DNA from 3 places in the Streptomyces sp. NPDC038135 genome. Region 1 is predicted to be linked to each of the others. Evidence: riboswitches for the same ligand, from Rfam matches in the RefSeq annotation. Region 1 holds a riboswitch; each other region holds the start of a gene.
What was found. A riboswitch is a leader RNA that binds a small molecule or an ion and turns the genes downstream of it on or off. The one in region 1 is predicted to bind cyclic di-AMP.
Positions count from the first base shown of each region.

Region 2: linked by a shared signal. The riboswitch ahead of ACZ7JA_RS03720 (transglycosylase SLT domain-containing protein) and the one ahead of ACZ7JA_RS02815 (C40 family peptidase) in region 1 are both predicted to bind cyclic di-AMP.
Region 3: linked by a shared signal. The riboswitch ahead of ACZ7JA_RS17045 (M23 family metallopeptidase) and the one ahead of ACZ7JA_RS02815 (C40 family peptidase) in region 1 are both predicted to bind cyclic di-AMP.

Region 1 is NZ_JBVJXS010000001.1:604,066-608,413, forward strand. Features, by position in the region: gene pcrA (DNA helicase PcrA) at 1-2,357, opposite strand, end outside; cyclic di-AMP (ydaO/yuaA leader) riboswitch at 2,641-2,811, shown strand; gene ACZ7JA_RS02815 (C40 family peptidase) at 2,820-4,064, shown strand; gene ACZ7JA_RS02820 (tellurite resistance/C4-dicarboxylate transporter family protein) at 4,344-4,348, shown strand, end outside.
Region 2 is NZ_JBVJXS010000001.1:786,972-791,319, forward strand. Features, by position in the region: gene ACZ7JA_RS03710 (LolA family protein) at 1-331, opposite strand, end outside; gene ACZ7JA_RS03715 (polyprenyl synthetase family protein) at 576-1,586, opposite strand; cyclic di-AMP (ydaO/yuaA leader) riboswitch at 2,120-2,304, shown strand; gene ACZ7JA_RS03720 (transglycosylase SLT domain-containing protein) at 2,308-2,793, shown strand; gene ACZ7JA_RS03725 (HAD family hydrolase) at 2,856-3,668, opposite strand; gene fahA (fumarylacetoacetase) at 3,920-4,348, shown strand, end outside.
Region 3 is NZ_JBVJXS010000005.1:517,807-522,154, forward strand. Features, by position in the region: gene ACZ7JA_RS17030 (bifunctional acetate--CoA ligase family protein/GNAT family N-acetyltransferase) at 1-283, opposite strand, end outside; gene ACZ7JA_RS17035 (HPr family phosphocarrier protein) at 461-742, shown strand; gene ACZ7JA_RS17040 (GntR family transcriptional regulator) at 891-1,586, opposite strand; gene ACZ7JA_RS17045 (M23 family metallopeptidase) at 1,785-2,540, opposite strand; cyclic di-AMP (ydaO/yuaA leader) riboswitch at 2,553-2,716, opposite strand; gene ACZ7JA_RS17050 (M16 family metallopeptidase) at 2,962-4,348, opposite strand, start outside; gene ACZ7JA_RS17055 (M16 family metallopeptidase) at 4,347-4,348, opposite strand, start outside.

The DNA.
Region 1 (4,348 bases):
TGGTCGTGCGTGACCCGGTCCCCCACGGCCAGGGCGACCACGGGCTTCTCGGCCGAGCGCCGGGTGGCGAACCCGGACGCGCCCGACGCCGCGGAACGGGAGCGGGAGGAGGACAGCGACGCGGCGACCCCGCCAGCGGGTCCGGAGGACATCGGCGCCGCCCCTCCGGTCCGCTTCCACTCCAGGTGGGCGGTCGGGATCTCCTCCAGGAAGCGGGAGGGCGGGTTGTACGACGGCTGGCCCCAGGCGCTGCGCATCGCCGACCGGGTGAGGTAGAGCCGCTCCCGCGCGCGGGTGATGCCCACGTACGCCAGGCGCCGCTCCTCCTCCAGTTCCTTGGTCTGGCCGAGGGCGCGCATGTGCGGGAAGACGCCGTCCTCCATGCCGGTCAGGAAGACGACCGGGAACTCCAGGCCCTTGGCGGTGTGCAGGGTCATCAGGGTGATGACGCCGTCGCCGTCCTCCTCGTCCGGGATCTGGTCCGAGTCGGCGACCAGCGCGACCTGCTCCAGGAAGTCGGCGAGCGTGCCCGCCTCGCCCTCCGCGCGCTCCTGCTCGAACTCCAGCGCCACCGCCGCGAGTTCCTGGAGGTTCTCGATGCGGGTCTCGTCCTGCGGGTCGGTGGAGTTCTGCAACTCGGCCAGGTAACCGGTGCGTTCGAGTATGGCCTCCAGCACGGTGGCCGGTCCGGCGCCGGACTCCACGACGGTCCGCAAATCCTCCATCAGCGTGTTGAACCGCTTGACCGCGTTGGTGGAGCGCGCGGCCATGCCATAGGCCTCGTCCACGCGCTTGAGCGCCTGCGGGAAGCTGATCTTCTCGCGCTGGGAGAGGGCGTCGATCATCGCCTCGGCCCGGTCGCCGATGCCGCGCTTGGGCACGTTGAGGATGCGGCGCAGCGGCACCGAGTCCTCGGGGTTGGCGAGGACACGCAGGTAGGCGAGGACGTCCCGGACCTCCTTGCGCTCGTAGAAGCGGACGCCGCCGACGACCTTGTACGGCAGGCCGACGCGGATGAAGATCTCTTCGAAGACACGGGACTGCGCGTTGGTGCGGTAGAAGACGGCGACGTCCCCGGCCTTCGCCTCGCCCGCGTCGGTGAGGCGGTCTATCTCCTCGGCGACGAACTGGGCCTCGTCGTGCTCGGTGTCGGCGACGTAGCCGGTGATCCGCGCGCCCTGGCCGGCGTTGGTCCACAGGTTCTTCGGGCGGCGGGACTCGTTGCGTTCGATGACCGCGTTGGCGGCGGACAGGATGGTCTGCGTGGAGCGGTAGTTCTGCTCCAGCAGGATCGTCGTCGCGTTCGGGTAGTCCTCCTCGAACTGGAGGATGTTGCGGATCGTCGCGCCGCGGAAGGCGTAGATCGACTGGTCCGCGTCACCCACCACGCACAGTTCGGCGGGCGGCAGGTCCGACTCGCCGGGCGGCACGTCCTCGTCGTGCTGCCCGGTGCCCACCAGCTCCCGGACCAGGGCGTACTGGGCGTGGTTGGTGTCCTGGTACTCGTCGACCATGACGTGCCGGAAGCGGCGGCGGTAGTGCTCCGCGACGTCCGGGAAGGCGCGCAGCAGGTTGACCGTCGTCATGATCAGGTCGTCGAAGTCCAGCGCGTTCGCCTCGCGCAGCCGCGACTGGTAGAGCGCGTACGCCTGGGCGAGGGTCTTCTCGAAGCCGTCGGTGGCCTGGGCGGCGAAGTCCTCCTCGTCGATCAGCTCGTTCTTGAGGTTGCTGATCTTGGCGCTGAAGGACTTCGGCGGGTAGCGCTTGGGGTCGAGATCGAGGTCGCGGCAGACCAGGGCCATCAGGCGCTTGGAGTCGGCCGCGTCGTAGATCGAGAAGGACGACGTGAAGCCGAGTCTCTTGGACTCGCGGCGCAGGATGCGCACGCACGCGCTGTGGAAGGTCATCACCCACATCGCGCCGGCGCGCGGGCCGACGAGCTGCTCGACCCGCTCCTTCATCTCGCCCGCGGCCTTGTTGGTGAAGGTGATCGCGAGGATCTGGCCGGGGTGCACGTTCCGCGCGGCGAGCAGGTGGGCGATGCGGTGGGTGAGCACGCGGGTCTTGCCCGAGCCTGCGCCGGCCACGATGAGCAGCGGAGAGCCGGCGTGGACCACCGCGGCGCGCTGGTTGTCGTTCAGCCCCCGGAGCAGCGCGTCCGGGTCGGTCACGGGACGCGGGGCGCCGTCGCGGTAGTGCGCGTCCCGGTCCGGCGGCACGTCGAACTTCCCGCCGAACAGATCGTCCGGAAGGGGCTCCGGAGCGTGATCGTCCTCGGGCGGCGGCGGGGGCTCCTCCGCGTGCCCACGAGGGGCCTGGAGGTCCGCCAGGAAGCTGTCGTCAAAGAGGCTGCTCATCGCTCTACGAGTCTAGGGGGCCGCACCGACAACCGGTCCCGGCACCGGAAAACCGGCGGCCGTGAGGTCGGCGACAGGACCCGCGTCGAGCGCGCCGGCCGGCGTGCCGCGGACCCGGCCGGACTCCTCACCCTGCGAGATCGCCTTGTCACGCCTGTATGAAACCGGCCCCGGGTCACGGAAATGTATCGGACATATGGCACAGCAACCTTCACAGGAGTCACACGAGTTGGCTAGGTTTCCGTCAGGCCGCACGACCCCTACCGGCGAACCTCGCCGGGCCGCGCGGCCTCCGCCGAGTCCGGTGCGCCCTTCACGGCGGCCGGAGCCGGGGACCCACCGATCCTGGGGTGAATCGGCCGACTCCCGCCCGGGAAGACGCCGTAGGGCAACCCTTCCGAACCACCCGCCCGAACCCGACAGCTAACCCGGTAGGCGGCACGTTGGAAGGAGTCGCCAGCCTTGGCGTCGCACCGCAAGCCGGGTCCCCCGGGGACCCGCGGGACGGGCATCCGCACCCCCGTCCTGGCCACCGCCGCCCTCACCTCCGTGGCCGTCCTGTCCCAGACGGCCGCGTCCGCCTCGACCTCCGCCCCCTCCGCGGGCGACGGCAGGCCGAGCCTGGAGGAGGTCGAGAAGAAGATCGACGAGCTGTACCGCAGGGCGGACCCGGACGAGGAGCCCTCGGCCGTGCAGCGGGCTCGCGCCGAGGCCCCGCGCGCGGAGGCCGTCCGGCGCCCGGGACTGTTCACGAAGGCCCGCGAGGGGCTGGCTCCGTTCGCCGCCGCTCCGGAGCCGGCCGGTTCGCTCCTCGCGGAGTTCCCGGAGGACCACTTCGCCCAGAACCGGCTGATGAACCGGCTGGCCTCCCGGGTGAAGGGCGCCGCCGAGCGCAAGGCCCCCAGGGCTCACGAGGCGCCGGCGACCGCCGCACCGTACGACGTGAGGACGGCCAAGGCGGCCGTCCAGCACAAACTCGTCACCGCGCGCGGGCTGCTGATCCGGCTGACGGCTTCGGCCGCGGAACCGATGCCGGCACCGGCTCCACTCCAGGCCCCGGCCTCCACCACGGATCCGTTGGCGCTCCAGGCCCCGGCTTCGACCGCGGGTCCGATTCTCGATGCGATCCCCACTCCGGACCCGCTGCTCGATGCGACCCCGGCTCCGGACCCGCTGCTCGATGCGATCCCGGCTCCGGACCCGGCTCAGGCCTTCGCTTCGGCACCGGCCGCCGGCCCGGTCCTGGCTCCTCCGGTCCTTGCTTCTCCGGTCCCGGCCCAGGCGCCGGAGCGGACGCGGTCCGCAGCGCGGCGGCCGAGCGCCCCGCCCGTCGTACCGCACGCCCCCGTCACCAAGGCAGAGAGGGCGATCGCCTTCGCCCGTGCCCAGATCGGCAAGCCGTACGTCTCCGGCGCCAGCGGGCCCGGCTCATACGACTGCTCCGGCCTGACGCAGGCCGCCTGGAAGGCCGCCGGCGTCGCCCTGCCGCGTGCCGCGCGGGACCAGGCCGCCATGGGCACCGCCGTCCCGCTCGACGAAGCGCGCCCCGGCGACCTGGTCTTCTTCCACCACGACAGCAGCCATGTGGGCCTGTGCACGGGCGACGGGACGATGATCCACGCCCCGCGCCCCGGTGCGTACGTGCGCGAGGAGCCGGTGCACCTGGCGGGCGAGTCGGTGGTCCACCGGGTGGTGCGGCCGGCCTGACGGTGCTCTTTTCGGGCTCCACGCGCGCGTGCCCCGCGAGCGCGGGCGGCCCCGCTCCCTAGGTCGTGTCCGCAAAGTCGCGTCGTTCGCCCGCAGGGCGGGCGTCGCGGCGTCCGGTGCGTGCTCTGGGGGTCCCCCGGCCGAAGGCTGGGGGAGTGCCGGCCGGATGCCCTCGTACTGGGTGTACTCGGGCTTTCGGCCGGTGCGGCGAGAGTGCGTGCCGGGCGTCGTGACGCAGACGCGACTTTGCGGACACGGCCTAGCATCGGGCTCATGCCCATGCC
Region 2 (4,348 bases), 180 kb from region 1:
CGGAGGAGCCGTCGCCGCCGCCCGCCGCCCCGGACATCAGGCCGCTCTCCAGACCGCCGAGGTCAGGCAGGCCGAGGTCGGTGCTGACCTTCACCGTGCCGGAGAGCTGCTGCACGTCCGACTTGGCGATCTTGTCGATGAGCTGCTGTGCGGTGATCTTCGGCAGGTCGGGGTCACCGGAGTCGGCGAGCGCCGGGACCAGCCCGATCGTGGCCGCCGCGACCCCCACCACCGCGACCGGGACCACGTACCGGGCGGCCTTGCGGCGTCCGGTGGGCAGGTCCTCGTCGCGCTCGGCGCCCGTTGCGTCGTCGGATTCGTACGGTGCCATCTGTGCCTTACCTCCGTCGTCGGCGGCGGCTGCCCCACACTGGTCCACCTGAGCCGCCATTCTCACCCGAATCGGTGAGGAGTGGTGATTTCCGTGGTTTCCATATGACCAAATCGGCCGTGAGGAAGCGTCAGACCATGGCACCAACTCCGTGTACGCCTGGGGTATGACACCGGAGGGCGGCGCCTCCCCCGACCCGTAGGGGTCACGCGGGAGATACCGCCCTCGGCCGGCGTCAGGGGCCTCAGCCGGCCCGGTGCACCACCGCGTCGCACAGTTCGAGCAGCGCCGCCTTGGAGTCGCACTCCGGCAGCGGGGCCAGCGCGGCGCGCGCCTCCTCGGCGTAGCGCACGGTGTCGCGGCGCGCCTGCTCCAGCGCGGGGTGCGCGCGCAGCGCGGTCAGCGCCTCCTCGAGCCGGGCGTCGTCCCCGAGGTCGGAGTCGAGCAGCTCGCACAGCGCGACGTCCTCGGGCAGGCCCAGCCGGGCGGCGCGCTCGCGCAACCGGAGCACGGGCAGCGTCGGGATGCCCTCGCGCAGGTCGGTCCCCGGGGTCTTGCCGGACTCGTGCGAGTCGGAGGCGATGTCCAGGACGTCGTCGGCGAGCTGGAAGGCGACCCCGAGCCGCTCGCCGTACTGGGTGAGCACGTCGACGACCGTCTCGTCGGCGCCGGACATCATCGCGCCGAACCGGCAGGAGACCGCCACCAGGGAGCCGGTCTTGCCGCCCAGCACGTCCAGGTAGTGGTCGACCGGGTCGCGGCCGTCCGAGGGGCCCGCGGTCTCCAGGATCTGCCCGGTGACCAGCCGCTCGAACGCGAGGGCCTGGACCCGGACCGCCTCGGGTCCGAGGTCGGCGAGGATCTGGGAGGCGCGGGCGAAGAGGAAGTCACCGGTCAGGACGGCGACGGAGTTGCCCCAGCGCGTGTTGGCGCTGTCCACCCCGCGCCGCACGGACGCCTCGTCCATGACGTCGTCGTGGTACAGCGTGGCCAGGTGGGTCAGCTCCACGACCACGGCCGACGGCACCACACCGGGGGCGTACGGGTCCCCGAACTGCGCCGCGAGCATCACGAGGAGCGGCCGGAACCGCTTCCCGCCGGCCCGGACGAGGTGCTGCGCGGCCTCCGTGATGAACGGGACCTCGCTCTTGGTGGCCTCGAGCAAGCCTTCCTCGACAGCCGTCAATCCGGCCTGGACATCGGCTTCCAGAGCCTGGTCCCGCACGCTCAGCCCGAACGGCCCGACGACGGTCACGAGGGGTCTCCTGTCTGCTGGTGTCTGCTGGCGATTACGCGGTTTGTCGATAGGTCGCTGCCCTCACTCAAGTCAGCGTATCCGGTCCTGTTTCGATCACCGAGGGCGGCCACCGGTCCGGCACGGACGGCATCGGACCATGATCGGCGCAGTGCCGACCACCCGATAATACGGACATTAGGCGCATTAATACGCCTTTCGTGACGCGCAGGAAATCGGCCACAAGGCATCCCGCGGAGCGTTCCCCACTCGCCTGCCCTCGAGCCCAAATCCCCCATGTCTGATTTGGAATACTTTGCTATTTCGTGAATTGGGTCACGCGCCCCGGCCGGCCCGCCACGCCCGGCCACCACCCGTTTTTCCGCGCCACATCAGCGAGTTGAGCATTGGCAGTCGCAAAGGATCAAGTACCCAAAACGGAACAGAACAAGGTCAACTTGGTCTTTACGTGAATCCGACACTTGTTCCGGACATGTGCTCTCGCATACGTTCCCGGCCAGTCGAGCGGAACGCCGAATCCTGCCGCCGCCCGGCACCACCCATCGACGAACTCATTCGTACGGCAGGAGCGGGGGACCCAGGTAAGTTCGCCGGACCGGACGACACGTGTCGTCACCGGAACGGCAAGGGGTGAAGCCGTGCCGCCTCGGGCGGCACGGCCGGGCACCTCCCCGCCCGAACCCGACAGCTCACCTCGCAGGCGACGGAGAGGAACTTGGCCATGCCTGCAGCCGCTCAGCCCCGCCGCGTCCGCACGAACCGCCTCGCCCGCAAGCTCGCGGTCCTCGGCACCGGCGCCGCCGTGCTCGCCCTTCCGGTCGTCGGCGCCACCAGCGCCTTCGCGGCCGACTCCGCCGGCTCGGCCGGCACCACCCTCGCCGGGTACCCGAACAACCTCGACGGCTGGATCCGCGAGTCCCTCGCGATCATGGCGGAGAAGCACATCCCGGGCACCTACAACGGCATCCACCGCAACATCATGCGCGAGTCCTCGGGCAACCCGCGCGCCATCAACCTGTGGGACTCCAACGCGGCCAAGGGCATCCCGTCCAAGGGCCTGCTCCAGGTGATCGACCCGACCTTCAACACCTACCACGTGGCCGGAACGGCGTTCGACCCCTACGACCCGGTCGCGAACATCACCGCCGCCTGCAACTACGCGGCCGCCCGCTACGGGTCGATCGACAACGTCAACGGCGCCTACTGACCGGCACCGCGGCGCGGCGCCACCTGACCGGCGCCCGCCGCGGGCCGCTGCCCGCGTCCCGGTCAGCCGGCCGGGAACAGTCCTTCGAGGACGACGGCGACGCCGTCGTCCTCGTTCGACGCCGTGACCTCGTCCGCGACCGCCTTGAGTTCGGGGTGGGCGTTCGCCATGGCGACCCCGCGGCCCGCCCAGGCGAACATGGGGATGTCGTTGGGCATGTCGCCGAAGGCCAGGGCCCGTTCGGCGGGGATCCCGAGACGGCCGGCGGCCAGCGCGAGCCCGGTCGCCTTGGTGACGCCGCACGGCTGGAGCTCCACCGTGCCCGGCCCGGACATGGTGACCGTGGCCAGCGACCCCACCGCCGCCCGCGCGGTCGCCGCCAACTCGTCGTCCGACAGCGTGTGATGGCGCAGCAGCACCTTGCTGATGGGCTCGCGCCACAGGTCGTCGCGCCGGTCGACCCGCACCGCGGGCAGGGTCGGGTGGGGCATCAGGTAACCCGGTTCGATCAGCGTGAGGCCGTCCACGCCGTCCTGGTCGACGGCCGCGAAGACCTGCCCCACCTCGGCCTCGATCTTGCCGAGCGCGGTCTCGGCCAGTTCCCGGTCCAGCCGCACCGACCACAGCAGGCGTTCGGTGCCGGCGTCGTAGACCTGCGCCCCCTGCCCGCACACCGCGAGCCCCGTGCAGCCGAGCGCGGCCAGGAGCGGCCGCACCCGGGGGGCCGGCCGGCCCGTCACCACCAGGTGCCGGGCACCGGCCCGCGCCACCCGCTCCAGCGCGGCGAGCGACCGTTCGGAGACGGTGTCGTCACCGCGCAGCAGCGTGCCGTCCAGGTCGGTGGCGATCAGGGCGTATGCGGGAGGTGCGGCCATGATCAGAGAATACGGACCGCACGGCCCGCCGACTCACCAGGTTCCCGCGGGACTTGGGGCCCGCGGGAGGCGTTTCCCGGGTCGGCCGTGGGCCGCAGCCAGGTGCTTCACCGGGCCGGACCGATACCGGCCGTGCCGGGCGGACACCCCCTGTGGCACTGCCCAAGACACCTGTCCCGGCCGTAACGTGTGGCGCGATCACATGGAACGCATCGCCATGCATGGCCCGGATGAGAGTGAGGCAGCACCCCATGCCCCCCTTCGACGTCCCCGAGGGCGACCCCTTCGGCCCGCACAACCTTCCCTACGGTGTGTTCTCACCCTCCGGCAGCACGGAGCGCAGGGTCGGCGTCCGGCTCGGTGACCACGTCCTCGACGCGGGCGCCGCGGCCGCCGCCCTCGGTTCGCCGTACGTGTCCCTGCTCGCGCAGGCCACCCTCAACCCGCTGCTGGCGGCCGGCCGCACAGCGTGGTCGGACGTGCGGCGCGCGCTGACGGCGTGGGTGACGGTTCCCTCGCACCGGTCGACGATCGAGCCGCTGTTCCACCCCCTGTCGTCGGTGACGCTCCACCTGCCCTTCGAGGTCGCGGACTACGTCGACTTCTACGCCTCGGAGAACCACGCCCGGAACGTCGGCCAGATCTTCCGCCCGGACGCGGAGGACTCCCTGACCCCCAAC
Region 3 (4,348 bases), on a different contig from region 1:
TGGCGATGAACTCGCCGCCGATCGTGGCCGCGAGTCCCACCCGGTCCACGAAGTCGTGGTGAGTGAAGCGGTGGACGTCCTTGGCGGACAGACGTGGGTACGGCGCGAAGAAGCGGTAGTACTTCGACTCGTCCGAGACCTGCTCGTAGAAGCTGACCAGGCGGTCGGCGTCGTCAGCGGTGATGGGCCTGATGCGCGCGGTGCCCCCGTCGCGCAGCACCACGTCCGCCTCCCAGTGAGCGGGGTACTCGTGCCGGTCCTGCCGGTCCGCCGGGCTCTGCATGGGCCCCAGGGTACGGCTCGCGTACGACGGCGTCGCGAGGCAGTCTGTGGAGGACGACAGGCCGGATCGAGGCCGCGATCCGGTGGCGCGCCGCGGCGGTGCACCGCACCGCTCGGGGCACGCTTCACGATATGGGAAACTGGTCTAGACAACCTGAACACCGAAGGGCAGCAACACATGGCTGAGCGCCGCGTCAACGTCGGCTGGGCCGAGGGCCTCCACGCCCGCCCCGCCTCCATCTTCGTCCGAGCCGCCACGGCCACAGGCGTCCCGGTGACGATCGCCAAGGCCGGGGGCAACCCCGTCAACGCGGCCTCCATGCTGGCCGTCCTGGGCCTGGGCGCCCAGGGCGGCGAGGAGATCGTCCTCGCCTCCGACGCCGAGGGCGCGGACGTCGCCCTGGACCGTCTGGCCAAGCTGGTCGCCGAGGGCCTCGAGGAACTGCCCGAGACGGTCTGAGCACCGGTCACGGGAAACACCGGAGCCGTGCCGCCCTTTTCCGGGCGGCACGGCTCCGCCGTTTCTCCGGAAATCCAGGCGCGCGGGAAATCGGGCAGCGGAAATACCGCGCCACGGAATTCCCCCCTCTTTGTATACGGTGCCCGTGTTAATGCCGCCGGCCCGACATGTTTACGGCATGTTGCGAAGTCCTCACACGGTCCGGGCGGCCCTCGCCACCGGAAAAGCGCAATCGGTGCGCGGCCGTAGCGCGCTCGGTGTGCAGCGCCGTGAGCGCACGCGCGCGTTCGCCGTCGCCGCGCGCCACCGCGTCCACGATCGCGCCGTGCTCGGTCCAGGAGTCCACCGGGCTCGGCGGGGCCGCCACCGCGTACATCCAGGCGATCTTGTGCCGGAGCTGGGTCAGCATCGACGTCAGCGAGGGACTGCCGCAGGCCTGGGCGAGTGTCTCGTGGAACCAGCCCCCCAGCGCGCGCAGATCCTCGCTGCCGCCCCGCCGGGCCCGCTCCTGCCCCAGCCTGACCAGGCCGCGCAGCACCTTCAGATGGGCCTCGGTGCGCCGCTGGGCGGCCCGGAAGGCGCCGAGCGGCTCCAGGAGCACGCGCATCTCCAGCAGGTCGGCGGCCTCCTGCTCGGTCGGTTCGGCCACGCACGCGCCCGCGTGCCGCCGGGTCACCACGAAGCCCTCGGCCTCCAGGGTGCGCAGGGCCTCGCGGACGGGGACGCGCGAGACGCCGTAGCGGCGGGCCAGGACTTCCTCGGTGAGCCGGCCGCCGCGCTCGTGGACGCCTGCGACGATGTCGTCCCGGATCGCCGTGCACACCGAATGCGCCGGAATACGCATGACCGACCTCCGCCTTAATCCCCGTGAAACGCCGACGATGGACGCGTTGACTCGTGACTCTATTCCAAGGGAGCGGAATCTCCGACGGCGGGCCGGAATCCATGAATATTTTTTGGCCGGACAGCGGCGAACACCGCCGGGAACGGCGAAAGCCCCGGCTCGGTGAGCCGGGGCTTTCGGATGTCCGTGCGCGAGGCGTCAGACGTGCACGCCGTGCTGGCGGAGGTAGGCGACGGGGTCGACGTCCGAGCCGTACTCGGGCGTCGTACGGGCCTCGAAGTGGAGGTGCGGGCCGGTGACGTTGCCCGTCGCGCCCGACAGGCCGATCTGCTGGCCCGGGGTCACCTTCTGGCCCACCGTGACGCCGATGGAGGACAGGTGGCCGTACTGGGTGTACATGCCGTCGGCCATCCGGATCACGATCTGGTTGCCGTACGCCCCGCCCCAGCCGGTGGAGACGACGGTGCCGGCGCCGACCGCGTGCACGGAGGTGCCGCTGGCGGCGTGGAAGTCGATGCCCGTGTGCGAGCCGGACGACCACAGCGAGCTGCTGGCCTGGTACGCCGTCGAGACGTACGAGTGCACGATCGGGGCGACGAAGGCGTTCAGGCGCTTGCGCTCGGCCTCACGGGCGGCGCGCGCCGCGGCCTCGCGTTCCTTCTTCGCCTCGGCGGCGGCCGCCTTGACGGCGGCCTCCTCGGCCGCCTGCCGCTCGGCGGCCTGCGTCTGGGCGGCGGCCTGCTCGTCGATCTGCTCGGCGACCTGGTCGCTCACGCTGATCACCGGCGTGAGGCCGGTCTGCTCGACGGGCTTCTCCACGGCGAACGCCGGGGCGGCCGCGAGGCTGCCGATGACGCCGGTGGTGGTGAGGGCTGCGACACCCGCCGCCTGAGCGGTGGTGCGCTTGACGCGGCCGGGCTTGCGGTGCTTCCCGGAGGCGCACATGAACGCCATGAAGTGGCTGGTCCTTTCCTTCCCTCTCGCCTACCGGGTTAGCTGACGGGTTCGGAGCAGGAAGGTCTCCTACGGACTCCCTCGCTCGCGCGCGGGCGTCCGATTCACCCCAGGGACTGCGATGGGTCCCCGGCTCCCCTGGCTCGCGCCGTACGGGGACTCGGCGATGACTGTCCGGTGCCGCGGGCGCGGCGCACTGCCTGACGGACAGCCCGGATGACGCTAAGCGGCCCGGTCTCCGGCGCCCAAACGGATCCGGGCTTTTGTAGCGCATCCCACAGGGCAGACAGGCAACCTCCGCCTCAATTCGGACATCTGGACAAGGGCGCCCCACCGGTTTCGCGAAGGACCGCGCACACGATGGGGACCTGACGGCCCGTCGGCCGCGAGGTCCCCATGCGCGCGTGGCGCCGTCCGGCCGCTACTCGGCGGCGACCACGGTGACTTCGCCGATGCCGAGCGCCTGCACCGGCTCCTTGATCTGCGCCGCGTCACCGACCAGGACCGTCACCAGACCGTCCACCGGGAAGGCGCTGACGACCGCCGCGGTGGCCTCGACCGTGCCGGTGGCCGCGAGCCGCTGATACAGCGTCGCCTGGAAGTCGTCGGGCAGGTGCTGCTCGACCTGGTCGGCCAGGGTGCTCGCGACGGCCGCCGCGGTCTCGTACTTCAGCGGCGCCACCCCGACCAGGTTCTGCACGGCGACGTCCCGCTCGGCGTCGGTCAGGCCCTCGGCGGCGAGGGTGCGCAGCACCTTCCACAGGTCGTCGAGCGCCGGACCGGTGTTCGGGGTGTCCACGGAGCCGCTGATGGCGAGCATCGCGGCGCCGGTGCCGTCCGGAGCGGACCGCAGGACCTGCCCGAAGGCGCGCACGCCGTAGGTGTAACCCTTCTCCTCGCGCAGCACGCGGTCCAGGCGGGAGGTGAGCGTGCCGCCGAGGCAGTAGGTGCCGAGCACCTGGGCGGGCCAGACCCGGTCGTGCCGGTCGGGGCCGATCCGGCCGATGAGCAGCTGGGTCTGGACGGCGCCGGGGCGGTCGATGATGACGACACGGCCGGTGTCGTCGGCGGTCACCGGCGGCACCGGGCGCGGCTCGCCGGGGGTACCGGACCAGGCGCCCAGGGTGTCGGCGAGCAGGGCGTCCAGATCGGTGCCGGTGAGGTCGCCGACCACGACCGCGGTCGCCGTCGCGGGACGCACATGACGGTCGTAGAAGGCGCGGACCGCGGCCGCGTCGATCTTCTCGACCGTCTCCTCGGTGCCCTGGCGCGGGCGCGACATGCGCGCGGTGGCCGGGAACAGCTCCTTGGAGAGCTCCTTGGCGGCGCGCCGGGAGGGGTTGGCCAGTTCGTGCGGGATCTCGTCCAGCCGGTTGCGCACCAGCCGCTCGACCTCGCTCTCCGCGAAGGCGGGGGCGCGCAGGGCGTCGGCGAGCAGGCCGAGGCCCTTGGCCAGCCGGGAGGCCGGCACCTCGAGGCTGAGCCGGACGCCCGGGTGGTCGGCGTGCGCGTCGAGCGTGGCGCCTGCCCGCTCCAGCTCCGCGGCGTAGTCCTCGGCCGAGTGCTTGTCGGTGCCCTCGGAGAAGGCCCGCGCCATGATCGTGGCGACGCCGTCCAGGCCGGTCGGCTCGGCGTCCAGGGGCGCGTCGAGCAGCACCTCCACGGCGACGACCTGCTGGCCGGGGCGGTGGCAGCGCAGCACGGTCAGCCCGTTGTCCAGCGTGCCGCGCTCGGGGGCCGGGAACGCCCAGGGCCTGGCCTCGCCCGGCTGCGGCTGGGGGTGGAAGTCCATCGGGGCGAGCTCGCTC